2 regions of the Paenalcaligenes sp. GW821-LYS-B07-1 genome follow, and region 2 is predicted to be linked to the other one. Evidence: predicted binding sites of a transcription regulator. Region 2 holds the regulator's gene; the other holds the start of a gene.
The links. The regulator FliA, encoded in region 2, starts transcription of late flagellar genes. The targets are predictions, from matches to a motif close to CTAAAGTTTNNNNNNNNNNNGCCGNTA.
Positions count from the first base shown of each region.

Region 1 (11,948 bases), 940 kb from region 2:
ATGGTTTATCTTTAGCCATGATTTTCTCCAGCATACCCAATATTACCTATGACAAGCACCGAATGTAGACAGCACTACACACATGGATTCTCTGCATAGCCCACTATTTTGGGCAGCAAAAAAGCCAGCACTACTTACATAGGTCTGGCTTTTAAATTCGATGATTACTAACGCCTGGGCGTTAGGCATGCATTAAATTTTTTGGATGTTCGTAGCGCAAGGACCTTTTTGGCCTTGACCAACTTCGAATGATACACGTTGGTTTTCGTCAAGAGACTTGTATCCTGCCCCTTGGATTTCGCTGTGGTGAGCAAAGAGATCTTTACCACCGTTTTCAGGTGTAATGAAGCCGTAGCCTTTCTCGTTATTGAACCACTTTACGATACCAGTTTCTGTTTTCAATGTCTTTCCTAAATGTACTCAGGGAAAAATATCCCTCCATAATCATGGCAGATAAGCAGAATGAACGAAAGCCCCTACACCTAAAAAACTACTACAAGCACTGTAAATGCTGGTATTTCGTGCACACAACGCAACAATTTTAATCACGATGCGAAACAGATTTACGTAGACATAATCCTGTAAAAAACGCTATCATTCTTAATGATGATGAGTCGGCATAGAACGACTACTGCATTTTCAGTCTCTGGCAATCAGTAGTCGCGCCTCAAAGAGGGCTTCCTTAGTGAAGCCCTCTTTGTATATACGCTCTTGTCAGGCAACTGCCCTGTACTTTATGGTGATAGTTTTATCCCTCAAGGCATACAAGAATGATGTTACGTGCCCTGCTCTTACTACTCTTGTTGTCTATCGACTCTCAGGTTAGCGCCCAACCGCCAACCACCTCGCATCAATACGACACAAACATCAATACCGCCGTCGTAACATCAATCTCTCCTAGTGCAAAAAGCAGCTGGATTACAGGCCACAGCGTAGATCCTTACACAGGGCAAAGCTTTCCTTACGCAAGCTTACAGTCATCTTCTACCACTCAACACAACCCCGCTATATTGACGCTGTTGTGTAGCCGATATCAGACCATCGTTAACTTGTACTGGGGGCAGCCTCTCCCTGGCGAACGCATGACAGTTCGCTACGGCACGACGCCTGCTAACGAAACAGTAGATGAAAGTTGGGAAGTTTCATCTGGTCAGCGCACGCTTATCTACCCGTCTGACGGCAATCAGCTCTTTGCCAGCCTACTTACCGCTTCCACCTTTACTATCGAAGCACAAGCAGAAAACGGCTCTCTGTGGGTAGCGAGTTTTGCTACGCAAGGGGCCGACGCTGCACTAAGCGATCTGGTTAAGGTCTGCGGAGAATAACTTCTCAACACCACACAAAAGGCTGTCTAAGTCGGCATGCCACACCAGAAACAGTGCGGTATAGTGACGGTTTATTCATCAAGCCACTATGGCTCACAGCGTAAAGGAATCACCATGAAAAAAACTTTGTCGGCGTTGGCTCTGGCACTACTTTGGGTCCCTACCGCACACGCTACTGATATACAAGAAGCCTTGGCCAACTGTTCCGCTATGGAAGACGGCACGAAGCGCTTAGCCTGTTTTGATCAGCTCGCCAAAGATTTTCAAGAAACGGTAGATGCAGGTGGTTCTGAAAACAAAACAGATCACAACACCTCGCCCAGCAAATAAACACTTTGCTCTACCGCACGTATAGCTCTTATTGATTGTACGTGCGTGCTGTCCAACCCGTAGGTCATCTCTTCTTATGCGACAACAATACCATTTTCGTCAGCAAGGCTCTGATGTCTTGATCTGGGACGTTAACAAACTGCTAGCCCTTACCCAACACCTGCCCATCGAAGAACTTCCTCTGGCACATATTACTGAGTTGGATGAAGCCTATTGGTATGACCTAGGTGGCGATAGCCCTACTTGCCGATCCATCGCCAACCATATGGCGCTCGTGCAAACCGCTGATCTAGCCTACCCCATTATTGTATGCCCAGAAGGTAAAGTGATTGATGGTATGCATAGGGCTGTTAAAGCACTGCTACTTCAACAGCACAGCATCAAAGCATATAGGCTAGCCATACTGCCCGAGCCTGATTATCGCAATGTATCGCCTAGCGACTTGCACTACGACGACTAAGGCGACATCTCCTTATGCCCAATAAAAAAGCTGCCTAGTGGCAGCTTTTTCGGTATAGGTACAGTTTCGTTCATTTTGTTCTCATCACATTACAACACTGTGCTGTATCGCCATGGTGATCCATAGCTACGATGCTTCACAGCATTAGTGTCTTTTTCTGCTGATTCTCACTATACCTACAAGGGTGAACACCGTCATCAGAACTACCACATCAAACGCAATGATATGCATCCACAATGACCACCAACCTGAGGATAGAAACATATTCCCTCCTAATAATACGAAAGTACAATCAATCCATGATTGAACTCTACCACCCATATTAAAAAAAATTTTGACAAATCACAATAAATCTCACAAAAAAAGTAACAAGAAATTGTTAATATTTCATAATTTTTTAATCAACACATAAATAGATGAACTTGTAACAAGAAAGCATCAAAAACGCATCACAAAAAGATCAAAAAGTAGAACAAAACATATAATTAATTAACACAACAAAAACAATACATCCGCATACAACTATTTACCATGCTAGGAACAGTGCTGTGACCCGTATCAACTGTGTACCCGTAGAAGAGCTCAGCGGCCCCCACTTGGTTGCCGAGTACCGAGAATTACCCCGTGTGTTTGCATTAGCTGAAAAATCCATAAAACGAACAAAGCTATTACAACCAGATACTTATACGCTTGGAAAAGGACATGTTCTCTTCTTTTACACACGACTAGGCTATCTACAGAAACGCCATGCTGCCCTCATTACCGAGATGAAAAAGCGAGGATACAACCCATCATTTACAGGGATAGAACGTGCAGATTTCCCTCTCATACCTGACTATTATTGGAATGACTGGACACCTACAGAGGATGCCCTAACCATCAACAGGCAGCGTATTCAAGAAAGAGAAAGAGCCTCTTTAGCCAAACAAAACAGCAAAAGAAAAGATTAAAATTAATAGCAACATTAGCTATATGGTTATAAAAAATAGTAGGATTTAAAATACCATTTTTTATGAACACTCATAGTTAAAAACTAAACACCCTTTATTATCTCTTCCGCTGACAAACGAGCCAAATAAGGTGACAAAATAATGCCCGGATGCGCCACTAAGGTATATAAATTAGTAAGATTTGATAGTTTCTTTCTATAAGGCATACCACCCTCTACAAGAGGCCGTCTCGCACCGGCCATACCGCGCAGCTCCAGACTAGGAGCAGGTGTAATTAACTGCTGCAATCGTGCTTTTACCCTTTGCACCAACGCCTCTAAACCTGCCTCTCCTTCTTCTGGGTAATCTGTCGCAATGACGATGCCCCCTTGTAAATCAGGTCTAAGCTCTAGGTCATTAGCACACACCAAGTGGCGTATCCCGACCTCATCAGCTTTCCACCGCATCAAAACGGCTGGCGCCTCATACACAGGCGCATCCACCCCCACATTTCTCAGCAATGTTTTGACCGCAGCCCCATTGGCGAGCAATACAGCCTGTGCTTGAATGTCACCCTGCGGGGTAGCAACACCTAGAACTGTGTCTCCTTGCACTAGTAGACGCTCTACAACCACGTTATAGCGTACCTCTGCACCCAACCCCTTAGCGGCATTCAAAAGTTGCTGAGTCAGCATAATAGGCTCTATCGCAAAGTCATCAGGTGCCCAAGCAGCATACTGAGGGAGAGTCGTCAGTTGAGGCTCTAACTGACGAATAGCATCCTGAGCTACTAGTGACATGGTGACACCCACCGCCTGCTGCTCCGCCACGAGTTGGTGAGTTTCTTCATCGTTTTCGCCCCAGACCAATGCACCACGCGCTGCATAGGGCAATGTGCCTAGCTCTTTTTCCAATGCAGCAAACTCACGCAAGGCTGTCTGTTTAAGCGCAAAAGCCTGAGGCGCCTCACTAGGCAACACGCTGGCAGTTCCTACCCAGCCATAAGACCACTGCGTGGCGCCTCTAGCAGGCTCGGCATGCTGCTCTAGCACTAGTACCTGAGCACCCGCTTTGGCCAGATTCCACGCTATACAAGCCCCCATAATCCCGCCACCTACCACCACAACTTTTGGAGCTGGATGTATCATGCTATGTATTCCTTTGTAGTCATCATTAACAATCTGGCTGGCATTCTAAGAAGCCTACCGTATCCGGTCAACGCCCTTTAGATAACACTCACGCTTATCTACCGCCAGCCCTCTGAGTTTGTTCATACGCGCACAACCACTCGCTGCTTTTTTACTGCTTTCATGACTCTTGCCCAGCTTGGCCCTCGCATCTGCATCATAGGCCCGTCAAACAGCGGAAAGTCTACGTTAGCCGTGGCTATCAGCCAGCAACAGCATATCCCGCTGACACACCTGGATCAGCTGTATCACCAACCTCACAGCAACTGGGTACCTAGACCCACCCACGAGTTTCTAGCCTTGCACGATGCAGCCATAGAAGCAGACCGCTGGATTATGGAAGGTAATTACTCAGTCAGCATGCCACAACGCTTAGAGCGTGCTACGGGGATCATTGTGATGGATATATCTACGGCGCTGAGTCTAGCTAGATACCTACGCCGATGCTTGTTTGAACCCGGACATATAGGTTCGTTAGAAGGTGCCCAAGACAGCATCAAGTGGAACATGATTAAACATCTGCTGATTGCCACACCTAAAAACAGAAAACGCTACCAGCAGCTTTATCAGGATTGGAATGGGCCTAAAGTGCTGCTTAATGGTGCACGCGATTTGCAGGCTATTTATAAGGAATGGGGGCTTGTACACCCCACGCTGTAAACGTCCATCCCTTACCACGATGCAACGTTACTACGTTGTACACTTCAGAGCGCATCCTTCAGGTTAGCACACCTCATACAACCCCCCCCCAGAGATATCTGAGGGCTTTTTACTATCAAACATGTAGCCTTATTTGGTTATGCGGCGTAGCACCCAGAACTCTCTGTAGTTAATACCATCGTCACACAGACTACCTTTGCGGATCACCTCAAAGCCCACTTGAGCAATGGTGGTCGCCTTGGCATCAAAATCTATCTCTTTCTGCCATGTGCTACGCATACCTTGGCTTTCCAGAAGCACAATGCCACCAGGTTTGCAGTAGCTGAGTAGTTTCTTGCCAAATTCTTTAAGTGGCACGCCTATCCACCGGTGTACCGCGCAAGCAATCACTAAATCAAACTTCTCTTTGCACACAAACTCATCAAAAGGCTGGCTACTCAGTTGAATGTGGTCATAGCCCATGTGTTTGGCAACGGCATTCCCTACATCCACACAACTCTGGCTGATATCAAACCCCATACCTGCGGACAACTGCGGCGCTAAGCCTACCAACAAGAAACCGTGGTTACACCCTATATCTAGAGCACGTGCATTTTTAGGAAGGTCTTTTTCCAGACCATAGATTTGCAATCGATGCATCGTAGGTCTAGAACCAGCCATCTTCAAGGTCTCAAAACCTTGATAAGGTAGGCCAAAGTCACCGAATGCCACTTGCAGTTTGTCATTGCGGTAGCCTGCCCACATGCGCTGAGTTTCTGCATGTATAGGAACTAACTTCGACAGTTCAGGATCAGTAGCCTCTGACAATCGAGTAATGAACTTTTGATTAGCCTGCACGCTATATGGCGAAAAAGGATGTATAGAGCTCGCTTGCCACAATAGCTCGCAACTTTGATCCACCTCGCCAGCTAAATACAAGCTGTCAGCCTTACGCATTAATGCCTCAGCATACAAAGGCCCTTGCGTAGGCTGTAATGCCTCAAGCGCTCGATCATGAACCGCCCAGGCGAGGTCCCATTGCTGATTCGCCGCATACAACTGGCCCTCTACCGAATACTGGCGTGCCGCTAATAAAGGATGAGTGCAATATGGTGTAGTGGCCAACTGCGCAATGGCTTGCTCAATGTGCTGCTGCTCAGGCACCGGATGCATAACCAGGGCTTCCCAATACAAACGACGAACCTCAGCACTACCAGGCAACCGTTCTAGCAACTGTAACGCCAAGGCATACGCTTCCCACCACACCCCTGCGCGCAACAGCACTTCCACACTGGTCAAATGAGTAGTCAACTCATCAGGCGCTATCTCTATCGCTGTTTCTAACTGAGGAATGGCTTTATATAAATGCCCAGACCAAGAGGATAGCTCAGCCCCCAAACGATGCAACTGCACGTCATAGGGATACTGCTGCAGCCATTCGTTAATTTGTTTTTTGGTAGCAACTAGCTCGCCAGACCACAAGGCCTCTCGAACCTCTTGCAACTGATCGTAGTGAGGGCCTGTACGTTTACGCGTGAAATAGCCTCTGGCCTTTAAATAGCTCTCAGCCAACGCCACATCGATACGCTGCAGTAAGGCGTAACTAAAGTCATGAATGTGATAAACCGTGTCTAACAAAAATGCCAATTGCATCAACTGCACAGTACTCATTGTTGCTAGACGATTTTCATCTGGCACTAACAAAATAGCCGCTTGATCCAACTCAGTATTTTCTGGTTGGTACACCACATCCGCTCTAGGTAACATGCTAGAACCGGACTGCATATGCACTAACTTATAGAATCTAAATCCGTTCTGTGCCGCCCAACTAGACAGCTCAGCAACAGAACTTTGCTGGTGATATACAGGCTGGAAATTAATACCTATCTGTATGGCCAAGGCTTGCGATAAACAACGCTGTCCATGCTGCAATATGTCTACGTTGTTGTGTTGAGCACTTAACACTAACCAATCTACGGACTCTAAACCGCCAATGGCATCCAGCGCAAAGGTATTGATAGGCAGCTTTGCCAACACCATGGCTGACTGACGCTGTCTGCCTAGTAACTGGGCCTCAGGCAACGGCTCAATAGTACTGTTGTACTGCGCATCTAAACACGCATATAAGGTGCCAGGCTGCCCTGCTCCCAAAGCGGCTTGCTTCACACATTGCAATTGTGGGTTTTGCTGCAACTCAGTTGGTATCGCCAAATCACCCGCAGGGTCAAACACCACCAAACCCACGGCTTTAGAAACAAGCAGCTCTGCTGTTTTCTCGTCGCGCAACAAGCAACCGCCGTTATCAACGACTGTTAGCGCCTTGGGTAAGGTCCAAGAGAACTCAGCAATCTCGGCCAGATTAGGTTTATCGGTTTTTAATACTGCAGGCAAAGCGCAGCTAACCGCCATAGGAACTGCTTTACGCGGAAACTGCTCCACAATGCTCTGATAGCCATCAACCAAGGGTTGCAGCTTGTCGATAAAGCGCTGACCAAAACCTACAAACTGGTCAGTTAACGGCATTGCAGAGGCAACAGACTTAATGGGGCCTACAGCTCCCACCATGGATGCATTCTCAGACGTGATTTCTTCGTAGGTTTTTTCTTGCTGCAAACCTAAGCCAGACAACAGATTATCCATTACCCCTTTGGGGTTACGTACCAACTCTTCATACTCAACTAAGTAGATAGGGTTAGGCAATACTTGTGCCCAGTGCTCCATCATTTTCTCAAAGCACGCAATTTGCTTACCTAAGGCATGCAAGTTATAGCTAGGACGTGTACCTGTTGTGACTTTGTATTGTTGAAAATACCCTGTCACACCTAGATCTAACACATCACGTACGCAGAAAATAATAGGTACGTTTGGCAGCCATAAGCCCAGCCAACCCAGATTCCACAAATCGTCAGGCAATGTACTGATTTTGATTGAATCCGTACCCAGTTTTTCTACATATCCTTCGGCCAACTCTCGGACTTTTTTTGGTGTTTGCTGCTTTAACCACTCCACGGAATCGGCATATCCCTCTTGGTGAGCTTGGCTATATTCAAATAGAAAATTGCTCTCGCCTGTTAGACTCACACCTTTCACACCACTAAACAGAGACTCTAGCAAGCTCTTACCTGAGCGCGACATACCCATAATGATAATTTGTGGGACATCAGGCAATCCAAACGGCGACAGAGTCTTAAAGACCTCTGGCGTAAAAAACCGCTGCCTAATGACTAGCTCATTTTCTTGCTCAGCCCCCACAGGGTCCAAGCTAGCATCCATCAATGAATTAGCACGGTGATAGTAGTCAAAAGCGCCCTCATCATCGCCTTTATCTAAGCATAGCTTCCCTAACGTCGCTAACGCTAACGCCTCTTCTAATGGAGGCAGTTCAGTTTTCTCTATATATTCCGTTAAAACATTAGCCGCAACGTCAGGATCATCCAACGACATTAAATTGGTTGACTTGATATACAAACGAACATTGCTAGGGTCTAGTTTCAAAGCTGCTTGGTAGGCATCCCGAGCCAATAAAGGCTCTGCCAATTGATTGTGAGCATCCCCTTTGAGCGACAATGCAATGCTATGGTTGGGTTGCTCTTTAAGCACCAGTTCTAGTGCCATTAATGCATCTGCTGGTTTTTCTGCTTTATTGAAGCATCGCGCCAAATCTACTAATAGCTCAACAGTTTGCCAGCCTGCCTCACGTGCGCATTCATAGGCTTTTATAGCCTCAGGAATCCGATCCAGCTTGTGCAACGTATAACCTTCTAAGGCCATAACCTGAGCATTCTCTGGATGTTTCTCACGCAATGCCAACAGCTGATTTCGGGCAGCGTCAAACTGAGTATTCTGCAGTAGCTTCATTACTGCTTTTACCGACTGATCGATGGGCGCTACAGTCAACGAACGCTTCTGCGCAGAACGAGCCATTACATACACTCCAATTACAAACAGCAAAAAAACAAAAAGGCGCTTTATTATCTATTGATAACAAAGCGCCAGGCGTGTCAGACAGCGTAGGTTTAGTACGCTAATTCATCTGATTAACGCAGCAGAGACAATACTGTCTGAGGTACTTGGTTAGCTTGCGCCAAGACCGATGTACCAGCTTGCTGCAGAATCTGAGCACGAGTCATGTTGGACACTTCAACTGCGTAATCAGCGTCTTCAATGCGTGAACGAGCTGAGGACAGGTTGTTCACTGTGTTGTTCAGGTTAGTGATAGTAGATTGGAAACGGTTCTGAATCGCACCCAAGCCACTACGTTGGCTATCAACTTTAGAGATAGCTGCATCAATTTCAGCCAACAGACCTTCTGCAACAGCTGCCTTCTCTTCACCTGCTGGTGTACCTGCAGCAGTACCTGAACCTGGAACAGCTGGAGTTGCCGCTGTGTAAGAAGCCAAGATACCTGTTGCACCTTTAGGATCTGTAGCTGCAGTAATGTCTTTCAAGCCAGTAGTAGTGAACAACTCGGAGGAGTTTGTTTCTGCCAGTTTGATAGTGATAGTTTCGTTATCGTGTGCACCAACCTGAATTTGCAGGTCTTGTACGCCTTTATCCAAAACTTTAACGCCGTTGAACTGAGTCTGCTCGGAAACACGGTTGATTTCCTGAACGCGAGCAACAACCTCTTCGTTGATGGAAACCAAGTCTTTTGCAGAGTTAGTACCAGTTGTAGCTTGAACTGTCAGTGTACGAATACGCTGCAAGTTTTCGTTGATTTCGTTCAACGCACCTTCAGTTGTCTGAGCAATAGAGATACCGTCGTTAGCGTTACGAGCAGCTTGTTTCAGACCGTTGATGTTGGCTGTGAAACGGTTAGCAACCGCTTGACCAGCAGCGTCGTCTTTTGCGCTGTTGATACGCAGACCGGAGGACAAACGCTCAATAGCGGTGCCCAGGGAGTTTTGGGATTTGGTCAGGTTGTTCTGAGAAACCAGCGCCAAGTAGTTAGTATTAATAACAGACATGAATGACTCCTGTTTGAGGAAAATTGCAGCACTTAACTGCTAGTTAATCAGGAAAGCCCTGTTTAGGTAGCGCCTTAACCATCACTGTAGTGGTGGGTGCTGCGCTATTTCCTGTATTAACTTGTTTACGACATACATCACTAAAGCTTTAGGGGGCATCACAAAAAATTTTGCTCCCATCACGTGATCAACCTGTTAAAACCCAGCCTGAGCACGCTGCTGTTGTGATAACGGCAGCCGTTTTTTTTTCTTAAGTGCTACTGAAAAATTCCTACCCACTTTAGGAGCATTCCTACAATGGAACTCTGCTCTGGGAAGACCGAGGCTTCTGTCATATTCATCGCACACGCTGGGGGACTGCAGGAATACTTTTTGTGATTTGAGACACCAAATCAAAAAAGTTTCCTCTCCGTCCCCTGATACTGAGAGAGTTACCGCCCTTTCTTTAGAGATGGGATTTTCTGTATGTGTAGCGGCCATAAAGCTTACCAACCTTGGGAGTTGAACATTTCCATGTCTCTACTACAGAAATATACTTAACCCCCAGTAGCGACCTATCTAAAGCTCGTGGCAAGCTATGAAGGGAAGGCGGAGGGAAGTGTTTTTTTATTTGGTGTACAAATTAAAAAATACTTTCGCAGCCTAAGACTACGGCAGATAGTTGTTGATAAGCGGGCTTTCACTCCCAACATAGACTGCTTCATCTTGCTATAGAGAGCCTATAACAACAGCACTCTCACCTCGATGAGCTGCTACATGAACATCATAAAAAAACAAAACGGGGAAGTTGACCCACTCAACTTCCCCGTGCAATCAGCCTGAACGTCCTACCTTTAAATAATGCCCCAGAAGTTCAACAACGCAGGCATCAACGCTGTCGTAATCCCTTGCGCTGCCGTCACCACACCTGTCAGCCTGCCTATAGGCAACTGGCACACTAACAGCAAAAAGAACATGAACCACAACACAGACCAGGCCAGCCAGCTAAACACCATCCAATAATCAAAGCCAGTCACCGCCGACAAGAAGGTCAAAATAGCTACGGGGATACCGATGAATGGCACCAATAGACAGAACCAGCCAAACGCTTTACCGTCTGCCCCCGTAAACGCATTGATGGCCAACCAGATATAGGTCAGCACAAACAATCCAGAATACGCAGCTGGTGCTAGGCTATCTCCTGTAGTGGTTGAACGCACCACCATGACTGTCAGCAACACCACACCCATAATGCCGGTAAATAGATTCACCACGGCGGCATCTTTAATGCCTATATGTTTGCTCGTATCCGTGGCGTAACTGTTATAGATCCGTACTCCGTTCACGAACAACGTAATGCCTACAAATACTAAATAGAATTGCAGCATGGCAGCATCCTTAAGGTCTTTATTGCTGGTTAATGTAAATACGTCTGCCTCAACACCAAGGTTTGGGTAAAGCATGTGCCCTGCGGTGAAACCGCGACTTTCTCTTTCCGGCATGATGCTACGAGCAAAACTACACTTTCGGTATAAGGGATTCCCTTGGCCACCTATCAGCATTCACAGATTGACTTTTACAAACAAAAAAAGCCCACAACATTGTTGTGGGCCTTCTGGTACTGCAAGCAGAATACTAGCTTATGCGGAGCAGGTTGCCTGTACAAATCTGGACTGATTTTGACGTCCCAACACTTGGCTAATGTACTGCCCTGCTTTGAGCATGGCTTCTTTATTAACGCCGGTTTGTAGACCTAAACCTTCTAACAAATACACCACATCTTCAGTCGCCACGTTGCCAGATGCACCTTTAGCATACGGGCAACCGCCCAAGCCTGCTACCGACGCATCAAAGCTACGCAAGCCTAAGTCTAGCGACGCATAGATGTTGGCAATCGCCATACCGTATGTGTCGTGGTAGTGGCCTGCCAACGCTGCGACGGGGATCACATCACTACAATGCTTTAAGACTGTACGAATGCGTTCTGGCGTACCCGTACCGATGGTGTCACCCAGTGATACTTCGTAGCAACCCATGTCGTACAGTTTTTTAGCCACGTAAGCGACTTTGGCTGGATCGGTTGGGCCATCGTAAGGGCAGTCCACAATGGTAGACACATAGCCACGCACTTT
Region 1 covers NZ_CM179516.1:2,125,878-2,137,825, forward strand. Annotated here, with positions in the region: gene AC3QL0_RS10150 (cold-shock protein) at 193-402, opposite strand; gene AC3QL0_RS10155 (hypothetical protein) at 771-1,325, shown strand; gene AC3QL0_RS10160 (hypothetical protein) at 1,440-1,655, shown strand; gene AC3QL0_RS10165 (hypothetical protein) at 1,732-2,115, shown strand; gene AC3QL0_RS10170 (pyrimidine dimer DNA glycosylase/endonuclease V) at 2,664-3,065, shown strand; gene AC3QL0_RS10175 (NAD(P)/FAD-dependent oxidoreductase) at 3,149-4,192, opposite strand; gene AC3QL0_RS10180 (P-loop NTPase family protein) at 4,355-4,891, shown strand; gene AC3QL0_RS10185 (sulfotransferase) at 5,021-8,794, opposite strand; gene AC3QL0_RS10190 (flagellin N-terminal helical domain-containing protein) at 8,908-9,837, opposite strand; gene AC3QL0_RS10195 (AmiS/UreI family transporter) at 10,671-11,204, opposite strand; gene AC3QL0_RS10200 (hydroxymethylglutaryl-CoA lyase) at 11,457-11,948, opposite strand, start outside.
Region 1: AC3QL0_RS10190 (flagellin N-terminal helical domain-containing protein) is a predicted target of FliA. The motif match lies at 9,963-9,989, and genes of this name have one in related genera.

Region 2 (11,948 bases):
AATCTTCCTTTAAAAACCCTATTTTCGCATACCTACCAGCACTACATGTTCACTTACCTTTTTCTAGGCTTCTTTCTGCTGGATTTGTTTACCCGCTTTTGGTTGGCGCAACGACAGATTCACCACGTCATGTTGCATCGCGGTACTGTACCAGAGGAGTTTAGCTCGCGTATTTCGTTACGCAGCCATCAACGAGCCGCAGACTACACCGTCGCGAAAGTGAAGCTTAACCAATACGAACGTTTAGTGGATGCTGTAGTGTTGATTTGCTTAACGTTAATGGGTGGCCTACAGCAACTAGATCTATTCTGGGCACGTCATATAGATCATGAAATTTGGCGTCAAATTGCCTTAATCCTTAGCGTTGCAGGCCTACTTGGGCTAATCAGCATGCCTTTTAATGTGTGGAAAAAATTCCGCTTAGAAGCTCGCTTTGGCTTTAATCGCCTTACCCCTGCCTTGTTTGTGCGCGATACGTTAATAGGCAGCGTCTTAGGCATGGTATTGCTAAGCATTTGCGCTGGCGCCATTTTGCTCTTCATGGAAAAAGCTGGGGCGCAATGGCCGTTATGGGCATGGTTGTTCTGGGTGGGTTTTAACCTATTTTTGATTTGGGCGTACCCCACATTCATCGCCCCGCTTTTCAACAGCTTCAAGCCCCTAGAACGCGACAGCCTACGTGATCGCATCAATGCACTAGCGGAACGTTGTCAATTTAAATTGAATGGCTTGTATGTCATGGATGGCTCCAAACGCTCTGCTCATGGCAACGCCTATTTCACCGGCTTGGGTAATAACAAACGCATCGTGTTTTTTGACACGCTGCTCAACAAACTAGACGATGAAGAAATTGAAGCTGTACTGGCGCACGAACTGGGTCACTTTAAGCACCACCACATACGCCAGCGCCTGATTTTTAATTTTCTAGGCTCACTGTTAGTGTTCCTACTGCTAGGCTGGCTTTCTCAAAAAGCATGGTTTTATGTAGACCTAGGTGTGATTCCACAATTAGGCCGGGCCAACGATGGCATGGCCTTGGTGCTGTTCTTCCTGTGCCTACCCGTGTTCACTTTCTGGATCACTCCCTTAACCAACCTGTCTTCCAGAAAGCACGAATACCAAGCAGATGCGTTTGCCGCTGCACAATGTCCATCCATACATCTGCGCCATGCGTTGCTGAAGCTCTATAACGATAATGCAGCAACCTTAACGCCCGACCCTTTGCACTCCGCTTTTTACGACACCCACCCTAGTGCCCTAAGCCGCCTCCAACACTTGGAACGTTATGAAAACCAGCAATCTATCTAGTGGTACCGTTATCGCAGCACATGGCCGTCACTATTTTGTAGAAGACGAAAACGGTGATGTACGTAAGTGCTACACACGCGGCAAGCGCAGCGGTATTTGCGTGGGTGATAAGGTAGATTTTAGTGTCCAAAGCGCAGAACAAGGTACCATAGAAACCATACATGATCGCCGCAATCTGCTATATAGATCAGACGAGGCGCGCTCTAAACAATTTGCCGCCAATATTGACCAACTACTGATTGTGGTCGCCGCAGAACCACCTTTCTCAGAGGACCTCTGTGGCCGTGCACTGGTAGCAGCCGAGTTTTCTGACATTGCCCCAATTATCATTCTAAATAAAGCCGACCTACCTAGCGTAGAACGTGCTAGACAACAATTACAGCCTTTGGCCGATTTAAATATTCCTATCATTGAGCTTAGTGCGCTCAATGAAGAACAAGTTAAAAGCCTGCTGTATCCCATATTAGAAAACCGCTGCACGCTGCTATTGGGACAAAGCGGTATGGGTAAATCCACACTACTAAACACACTAATCCCTGAAGCGAACGCACATACCCAAACACACTCCGAGGCATTAGGTACAGGGAGACACACCACTACCAGCACACGTCTGTACCATATCCCTGGCGTCACGGGCCAACTTATAGACTCCCCTGGATTCCAAACCTTTGGCTTAGCCCACCTAGAACCCGCTGATATTGTTCGAGGGTTTCCTGAGTTCGTGGAAGAACTGACGAACTGCAAGTTTTATAATTGCACACATCGCCATGAACCACATTGCGGTATTGTGGCAGCGCTTAAGGCAGGAAAAATTCACCCAGAACGCTACGCCTTATATGAGCGTTTGCTAGCGGAATACGAGGCGCAAAGCCGGTACTGAGCCTTAGGCTAAGCGTTGGTGTGCAGCATGCAAATAATGGTAGAAATTACGGACAATCACCGCCGTAGCCCCCCAAATAAAATGCTGCTGCCAACGAATGGCAAAATACTGGCGGTAATTCACACCATTGATTTGCACTTGATGCAAGGTGTGCTGACTAGGGTCCAATAATGCCGATAACGGCACCTCAAACACCTCTGACACTTCTGCCGGGGACGGCACAATACGGTAGCCAGGGTGAATCATGCCCACTACAGGGCACATAGCAAAACTTGATGAGCTTAAAAAGATAGGTTGCTGCCCTAACGGCTCTAGATAGTCAGGATCAATACCCACCTCTTCATGCGTTTCTCGCAATGCAGCTGCTTGCACGCTTAGGTCTTCGGGGTCTATGCGTCCTCCCGGAAAACTAATTTGCCCAGCATGATGCAGTAATTGTGCAGAACGACGAGTAAACAGCATGGACATACCTGTCTCACGCTGTTGCAACCCCAAATACACGGCAGCAGGAATAGCCGTGGGTGCTGCGGTAAAATTTTCTACAAATTGGCCTTGAAAGTGTGGATCAACTTGGCCCAAGGGCATTTCTTTGAAAGCCTCACGAATGAAATCTTCCTGCAAGGCTTCTTTAGCCAAGCTAGGCAAGGAGTCTACGGCAATAACGGGTTGGGTTTCTGGGTTAAACCACGTGCTCCGTTTTACATCTGTAGGCATGATTTCAGACATTAAGAACTCTCTGGTTTCAAAAAAGGCACCCTAAGGTGCCCTTTCTGATGGTATTACAGCGCTTACGCTTGAGCAGCGTTTTTGCGTACCAATTTTTCTTTGATACGAGCGGCCTTACCGGAACGGCTACGCAAGTAGTACAGTTTCGCGCGACGCACAGCACCACGACGTTTAACTTCAATGCTTGCTACTTGTGGGGAGTACAACTGGAATGTACGTTCCACAGCTTCACCGGAAGAGATTTTACGCACGATGAAAGAAGAGTTCAGGCCACGGTTACGGCGAGCAATAACTACACCTTCGTAAGCCTGTACACGTTTACGTGTACCTTCAACAACGTTTACGTTTACGACAACGGTATCGCCAGGAGCGAACTCAGGCAATGCTTGGCCGTTTGTCAGGCGTTGGATTTCTTCCTGTTCCAGGATTTCGATAAGATTCACAATAAGCTCCAAAGCATCTTGACTGGGTATTGTTTGCCATTTTCAAGTCTATCTTAAAGTTTATAGACCTAATTACCCATCAGAGGATGAACTCGGTATTTTAGCACCCATCTTGAAAAAAATCCTTATTTTCAAGGCCAAACGTAGCATATCCCCCTAAAACACACAGAATTTAGCTAGCATACAACTTAGCGCGGAACGATGCCCTCAGGAGTACTCGTTTTGCGTACGTCTGATGATGCACTGCGCCAGTGCATACCGTACCGTTTACTCAGGAACATACACATGAAGCATGGTGAATATAAAGTCCCCGGTGGAAAACTGGTGGTTATAGACTTTGAGGTTCACGATAATCAGTTAGCTAACGTACAACTTAGCGGTGATTTCTTTCTGGAACCTCCCGAAGCTCTGGATCACATCAACCATGCCTTAACAGGCTTAGCTGCTACCAGTGATGCCGCTACTATTGAGGCTGCCGTTGAACAGTCGCTACCCGCTGAGGCTCAGCTATTCGGCTTTGACGCCGCAGCTGTTGCTGTTGTTGTAGGGAGAGCCCTAGCATGACCACACGTACAGACTGGAATCACTACCGCTGGCAGTTGATTCACGATTTACCACAAGACCCTGCCTTGCACATGGCACTGGATGAGATCCTGACCGATGACGTAGGCACAGGTAAGCGCCCCCCATTATTGCGTATTTGGGAATGGGCATCGTCTACAGTGATTATTGGCCGTTTCCAATCACTAAAAAACGAAGTAGACCCAGAAGGTGCAGCACGCCACGATATTTCTGTGGTACGTCGTATTAGTGGCGGTGGCGCTATGTTTCTTGAGCCAGGCAATGGCATCACCTACTCTATTTGTGCCCCTGACTCGCTAGTACACGGCATGAGTTTTCAAGAGTCCTACGCGCTAATGGATAGCTGGGTAGTAGAAACATTGAAAACGCTGGGTATAGATGCGTGGTATCAGCCTTTAAATGACATCACCAGCAGCAAGGGCAAGATTGGTGGCGCGGCTCAGGCCAGACGCTCTAAAGCGGTGCTGCACCACACCATGCTGGCGTACGACATTAACGCCGACAAGATGCTAGAAGTGCTGCGCATCGGCAAAGAGAAACTATCGGATAAAGGCACTACCAGCGCTAAAAAACGTGTAGACCCTTTACGTAGCCAAACCGGGCTGGAGCGTGAAGCAATTATTAACTGCATGATAGAGCAGTTCAGAAAGCTAGCACCGCTGGAAGAGGTATCGCTGGATGCCGACACACTACATCGTGCCGAACAACTAGCCGATCAAAAATTCCGTACCCTAGAATGGACGACTTTAGTCCCCTAAACGCTTATAAGCCGCTATACGCACCCAGCCACATCAAACCTGGAATAGATACGCCCCACAAGGCAACCAAACAGATATCCAGTACTTTGGAATAACGCTGTGAACGCTTAGCGGTTAAATAGCAGTTTTGCTCTGCAGGGAAAGAAGCATCTAAGACTGCAGAACGCATATGGGATGACACGCTGTGACTCTGTTGTTCTCTATACGTAGTGAAAGACATAACGCACCTCAATTAACTGTTTTCTTATACAGTACTGTATAGATTAACAGCATTTGAGGCAAGCATAAAAAAACCTCTGTGGCGTATAACACCACAGAGGGCTGAACTGCGTAGCAAGCAAGCGTCTACGTATTACTTATTAGGCTGCGGGGTAATGCGTAAGTAAGGGCGCACTTCCGTATAGCCTTTAGGAAACTTCTGTTTAATCACTTCAGGGTCTTTCAGTGATGGCACGATGATCACGTCTTGACCATCTTCCCAGTTCACTGGTGTTGCCACGCTGTGATTGTCTGTCAGTTGCAAAGAATCAATCACACGCAAAATTTCGTTGAAATTACGGCCTGTGCTAGCAGGGTATGTAATGGTCAGACGTATTTTCTTAGCTGGATCAATAATGAACACAGAACGCACTGTCACGGTTGTGCTGGCGTTAGGGTGAATCATGTCGTACAGCTCAGAAACTTTACGATCTTCATCAGCCAAAATAGGGAAATTCACTGTGGTTTTCTGGGTTTCGTTAATGTCAGCAATCCACTCTTTATGGGAATCGTTGCCATCCACCGATACAGCGATCACTTTGACGCCACGCTTAGCGAATTCATCAGCCAATTTAGCGGTATAGCCTAGCTCGGTAGTGCAGACTGGCGTGAAGTCTGCTGGGTGAGAAAACAATACACCCCAGCTATCGCCAAGGAACTCATGGAAACGAATCTTACCAGCGGAAGATTCCTGTTCAAAATCAGGGGCAATGTCACCCAAACGCAATGTAGCCATAAATCACTCCTTGGTCATTTTCATGAATCTATGAATAAGTCGCCTTACAGCGGCTTAGAATGAATATATTCTCCCAGCATTAAAAAGCACATACAAATAACTATTAGAAATAACCTTATAGTGGCATTGTTTGCAGCAAAAACAAAAAAGCCCCACATAACTCGTGGGGCTTTCTACTGCATAAAACGGAAATACTCGATTACAGTGCTGATTCCAGCTCAGGCAGTACTGTGAACAAATCTGCCACCAGACCATAATCTGCCACACCGAAAATCGGTGCTTCTGCATCTTTGTTAACCGCAACGATGACTTTGGAGTCTTTCATACCAGCCAAGTGCTGAATCGCACCAGACACACCAAATGCCACGTACAGTTGTGGAGCAACGATCTTACCAGTTTGACCCACCTGCCAGTCGTTAGGAGCGTAACCAGCATCGACTGCCGCACGGGATGCACCAATAGCAGCACCCAGTTTGTCAGCCAAAGGCTCTAGCAGTTTGAAGTTATCGGCACTACCCATACCGCGACCACCAGTCACCACGATAGATGCTGCTGTCAGTTCAGGTCTGTCGTTCTTCGCTACTTCACGACCCACGAATTGGGATTTACCAGAGTTAGCGGCAACGCTTACGCTTTCAACGGCAGCAGAACCACCCTCGGCTGCTTGAGGATCAAATGCGGTAGTACGCACAGTGATCACTTTTTTAGCATCCAAGGACTGCACAGTAGCAATTGCGTTACCTGCATAGATTGGACGCTTGAACGTATCAGCTGAGTCTACGGCAATGATGTCGGAAACCTGTGCCACATCCAGTTTAGCTGCTACGCGAGGTGCAACGTTTTTACCGGAAGACGTAGCTGGGAACAGAATGTGGCTGTAATCACCAGCCACTGCCAGCACTTGCGCAGCCACGTTTTCAGCCAGGCCATCAGCCAAGCTAGCATCGTCAGCCAACAATACTTTGCTTACGCCAGCAACCTTAGCTGCGCTATCAGCAGCAGCTTTAGCATTGTGACCAGCTACCAAAACGTGGATATCACCACCAATCTTAGCTGCTGCTGCAACCGTATTCAGAGTCGCAACGTTCAAGCTCTCGTTGTTATGTTCTGCAATTACAAGAATAGCCATGACTTAGATCACCTTTGCTTCGTTTTTCAGTTTCTCAACCAAGGCAGCTACATCTGCCACGATCACCCCTGCAGAACGTGCAGGTGGTTCGCTAACTTGCAGTGTCTTCAAGCGCGGGCTTACATCAACGCCAACCTCTTCGGGCTTGATGGTTTCCAAAGGCTTTTTCTTCGCCTTCATGATATTGGGCAGCGTGACATAACGCGGCTCATTCAAGCGCAAATCGGTAGTGATAACAGCTGGCAGATTCAATTTCAGAGTTTCCAGACCGCCATCTACTTCGCGCGTTACTTGCACGGAATCAGCAGCCAACTCTACCTTGCTTGCAAAGGTAGCTTGTGGCCAATCCAACAAAGCAGCCAACATCTGGCCTGTTTGGTTAGCGTCGTCGTCAATAGCTTGTTTGCCCAGAATCACCAGTTGTGGCTGCTCTTTGTCCACCACTGCTTTCAACAGTTTGGATACGGCCAAAGGCTGCAGTTCTGCATCAGTTTCAACCAAGATAGCGCGATCAGCACCAATGGCCATCGCTGTACGCAAGGTTTCTTGGCAAGCTGTCACACCGCATGACACTGCAATCACTTCACTGACCACGCCCTGCTCTTTCAGACGCACAGCCTCTTCGACAGCAATCTCGTCAAAGGGGTTCATCGACATTTTGACGTTAGCAATATCTACATCGCTTTGATCAGATCTCACGCGTACTTTTACATTGTAATCAACGACGCGCTTCACGGGTACCAAGACTTTCATCCGGTTATCTCCAAAACACTTTTAAACAAATTTCAATGGCACTCATAGTTTGAGTGATTGCAAATCACCATACCCAACCTATCACTATACCTAAATCTGCAGCGTTTATACTGCAAAATTATCACAATGACTGCAGTTTTACTCACAATGTCAGTACCGAACTTTTACGGTTTCAGCATATACAGTCGTCACGCAAAACCAGTAACATAGTGGGTCTTGAAGGAACGCCATCTCATGCCTATCGCCGTGACTATTCTACGAAGCTGCCTATTACTTGCCCTACTAACGGGCTGTGCCTCTCCGCACTCAACTCCTGCTACGGATACTGCCGTAGTGCCCTCTAGCGTCAGCGCACCTGCATCACCTGTTAACACGGTGAATTCAGGCCACCGCGAGCTAGTCATTTATGAAGACTTGAATGCAGGTAGCTCCAGCGCTGCCAGACGCCAACCGCCTGTACGTGCCGACGGCACATTACAGCCTTGGGCATTGGAATGGGCGCAAGCCTTAGAAGCACAACGTCAAATTCCTGTCGCATTGACTACCTCTCTGCTGCAACAGGCAAAATACAATGCCACCGCAGCAAAACTGATGGCACCTAGTAAAGGCCGCATCAAAAAAAGCTGGGTCACCTACCGCAACCGCTTTGTAGAACCCATTCGCATACGTGAAGGCGTCGCTTTCTGGCGTAACCATGCCGAAACCTTAGCCAAAGCCGAACAGCAATATGGTGTGCCTGCTTCTATATTAGTAGCCATCATTGGCGTCGAAACCTTGTATGGTAAATACACAGGCGACTTCAATGTACTAGAAGTACTGAGCACCTTAGGCTTTAGTTACCCCGACGATAGCCGCCCAGAACGTGGCGAACTCTTTCGTAACCAACTGGCTGACCTGATTTACCTACACCAAGCCGGCATATTGGATGCCAGCGCTGTTGAGGGTTCTTTTGCTGGTGCCATGGGCTTGCCACAATTTATGCCTGGCAGTTTGCTGCGTTACGCCAAAGACGGTGATAACAACGGCAACATTAATCTGCATGATTCTATTGCGGATGTCAGTGCCTCTATCGCTAACTTCTTGCTGGAACACGGCTGGGTAGTCGGCCAACCCGCCTTTTTAGATGTACCTCTGCCCGCACAACCAGAAAGCTTAGTTACGGGTGGACTCGAAGCCACGTTGAACTGGAACACGCTATATCCCAACCAACGTGCGCCCGGCGCATTGGCATCTGTACCGTTGGGTATTGTGAATTTGGTGGATGAGCCTCGCGGAACCGTTGAGTACCGCGTTGCCACCCCTAGCTTCTTTTCCATTACCCACTACAACCGCAGCTACTTTTATGCAGCGTCTGTAGTAGAACTGGCTAATGCACTAGAAGCGGCCATGAAGAAATAGTAATGCGGCCGCATTACAGCAATGCGGAGTACTCCACACTACCCGGTGAGTACTCCCATTGCTCTCGCGATAGCGCCGCACGAATACGGGCAATAGCCTGACTGCGTAATTGCGAAACCCTACCCTCTGTGACTTCCATCACCATCGCTATCTCTTTTTGATTCAGGTCTTGCTCAAACTGTAACGACAGCAGTAGCTTTTCTCGTTCGGGCAATTGGTCAATAGCTGATATCAACGCGCCACGTAACGCTTGGGATTCTAGCTGCAACAGCGGATTTTCCAAAGGTGAAGACGGCTTTGCCCCCCCCGAGAGGAACTCCAAGGCGTCGCCAACCCCTTCTTCTCGCCTTGCCAAATCTTCATAGTGCAACACTTGCACACCGCTGGCTTCTTCTAGCAATTGGTAATACTGATCTATGGTGAGATCTAGCTGTTCAGCGATTTCAGACTCTAGTGGTTCGCGCATTAATTGCTGACGCAGCGCAGTGACTGCATTATCAATTTGGCGTGCCTTAGTGCGCACACTACGGGGTAACCAGTCTTGACTGCGTAGCTCATCAACCATGGCACCACGTATACGGGTCACGGCATAGGTTTCAAACTGCGCCTCTACCATCACTTGATAACGCCTAACGGCATCCAGCAAGCCGATCATACCGGCTTGGATAAGATCATCCAGCTCGACGCTGGAAGGCAGACGCGACACGAGCAGAAGCGCCTGTCGTCTTACGAGCGGCGCGTACTTCTCGATCAAAGCGTTTTCTGAAGCGGTCATGTGCGATAGATCCGGAAATGCTTACACATAATTTAGCTATTCTCAGGCCTACATCGCATTTGAGGTCTATGAATCAAACGCTGATTTTCACGCCTATTCGCACCATTAGCTCGGCTATTGCCCTTTAAGGGCCACTAAAGATTTTTCTTTGTGATCCGTTAAACCCTATAGATTCCTTATACCCTTACTGGCAGCCTTCCAGCTTGCCCTGTGCTAACCGTCCCGGATCGGAGACATCGCATGATCAACCCTACAGGACACACTTTATCGCTTTCTTCCACAGCGCTCATCTCCGCCCAACAAAATTTGGAATCGGATGCTGTTACTGAGGTTAATGCGGCGGTAACCGTGACTGAATCAGCAGCCACAGAGAAATCCACGGCCGATAAGCACCCCACTCCTTTTGGCAAACATACAGCTTATGAGTTTGAATGGGAAAAAAGCACGTTAGATAAAGCGCTGGAAACGCTGAATCAAGATATGCAGGCATGGTCTACGGGCTTGCGCTTTGACATAGACCCAGACACACAACGCATCGTGCTTTCTATCGTGGATAACGACAGTGGCGAAGTGATTCGCACAGTGCCCTCCGAGGCCGTCATGGCAGTCGCCAAAATGATTGCTCAATTCCAAGGAAAAGGCATCAGCACTAAGGCATAAATGGTAACGAAACCATTGATCTAAGGAACTTTAGGCACGCTAACAGTCGCTTTGTAAGCAGACTGACTCAGGCACAATACAGAACAAGGAGCTCGATTCATGGCAATTTCATCCGTTGGTGTAGGCTCAGGCCTACCTGTAGACAAAATTCTGGCTGACCTGCGCAAGGTAGAAAACATGTCGCTGGCGCTTATTCAAGACCGCAAATCAGCGGCCGAAGCACGCCTGTCTGGCTACAGCCAACTCAAAAGCTCGCTAGATGCGCTACAGGGCATAGGCAAAAAGCTAGCTGACCCCGCTGTATTCAGCGCTTACAAAGCCACTAGCTCCAACGAGGCCATACAAGTCACCGCCAATAACAAGTCTATTGCGGGCTCCTATGATGTGGAAGTTAAACACCTCGCCACGGCACAACGTCTGACTAAAACCGAAGATCGCACTAAGGTTCTGAGCGATCAAGAAGGTGGAAAAATCAGCGTCACCATGGAAAATGGTGATACGCACGAAGTGGATCTTGGTGGTTTCGAAAACACCATGGAAGGCATGGTTCAAGCCATTAATAGCGATCCAAAACTAGGCATACGCGCCACCCTAATTAACGATGACGGCGGTAAGTCTCACCTCGTTATCAGCTCCAGCAAAACAGGTACAGCGAACTCCGTTAGCAAAATCGAAGTCAAAGACAACGATCAACTGAACGATTTTCTTGGCTTTGATGCCAACAACACTAACTCCTTCACAGTACGAGCTGCCCAAAACGCTGAAATCAGCATTGATGGCATCACGATTACTAGCCAAAGCAACACCGTTGAAAACGCGATTGAAGGCGTTACGCTCACACTAAACCAAACCACTTCTGCCAGCGAAAATGGCAAACCTTCCAGAGTTGCTGTTACGCGTGATGACGCCGCCACCAGCAAACTGATCCAAGAGTTTGTGACGGCCTACAACAATCTGCACAGCACCATCGCTGCACAGACCAAATTCGACATAGACAAACAACAAGGCAGCGCCCTTACCGGCGAAGCTCTGCCACGTCGCATGCAAGCAGATATGCGCGAAGCCATCAGCTACAACTTAAGTAATGGTGATGTGCGCAACCTGTCTCAGCTAGGTATCAAGATCAACCCCAGCACAGGCGTGATGGAGCTGGATCAGAAAAAACTAGACGAAGCAATTAAAGAAAACTACAGCGATGTAGCGAAGCTTTTCTCTGGCGAAAAAGCCATAGGTCAGCGCTTAGTAGACAACACCGAAACTTACCTTAAGAAAAAAGATGGCTTATTGGCACTGACTAGCGACAGCATTACCAAAAACATCAAAGACATTGATAAGCAAATGCTTGCTGCTGAAACACGCATTGAAACCACCATGGAAGCTTACAGAAAGCAATTTTCCAGCTTAGACAAAATGATGAGTGATATGGGTGGTATCAGCAACTACCTAAGCCAACAACTTTCCATGCTTGGCAACATGAGCGATAAAAAATAGTTATGACTTACGCCCCCACTAGACGCGGCTACGGCCAACGATCGGTACAGA
Region 2 covers NZ_CM179516.1:1,185,642-1,197,589, reverse strand. Annotated here, with positions in the region: gene AC3QL0_RS05625 (M48 family metallopeptidase) at 46-1,308, shown strand; gene rsgA (ribosome small subunit-dependent GTPase A) at 1,286-2,188, shown strand; gene AC3QL0_RS05615 (CoA pyrophosphatase) at 2,192-2,914, opposite strand; gene rplS (50S ribosomal protein L19) at 2,977-3,357, opposite strand; gene lplB (lipoate-protein ligase small subunit) at 3,643-3,921, shown strand; gene AC3QL0_RS05600 (lipoate--protein ligase family protein) at 3,918-4,697, shown strand; gene AC3QL0_RS05595 (hypothetical protein) at 4,702-4,917, opposite strand; gene AC3QL0_RS05590 (peroxiredoxin) at 5,050-5,691, opposite strand; gene AC3QL0_RS05585 (electron transfer flavoprotein subunit alpha/FixB family protein) at 5,891-6,820, opposite strand; gene AC3QL0_RS05580 (electron transfer flavoprotein subunit beta/FixA family protein) at 6,824-7,573, opposite strand; gene mltB (lytic murein transglycosylase B) at 7,808-8,971, shown strand; gene AC3QL0_RS05570 (RNA polymerase sigma factor FliA) at 8,985-9,746, opposite strand; gene AC3QL0_RS05565 (flagellar protein FlaG) at 9,987-10,406, shown strand; gene fliD (flagellar filament capping protein FliD) at 10,506-11,897, shown strand; gene fliS (flagellar export chaperone FliS) at 11,900-11,948, shown strand, end outside.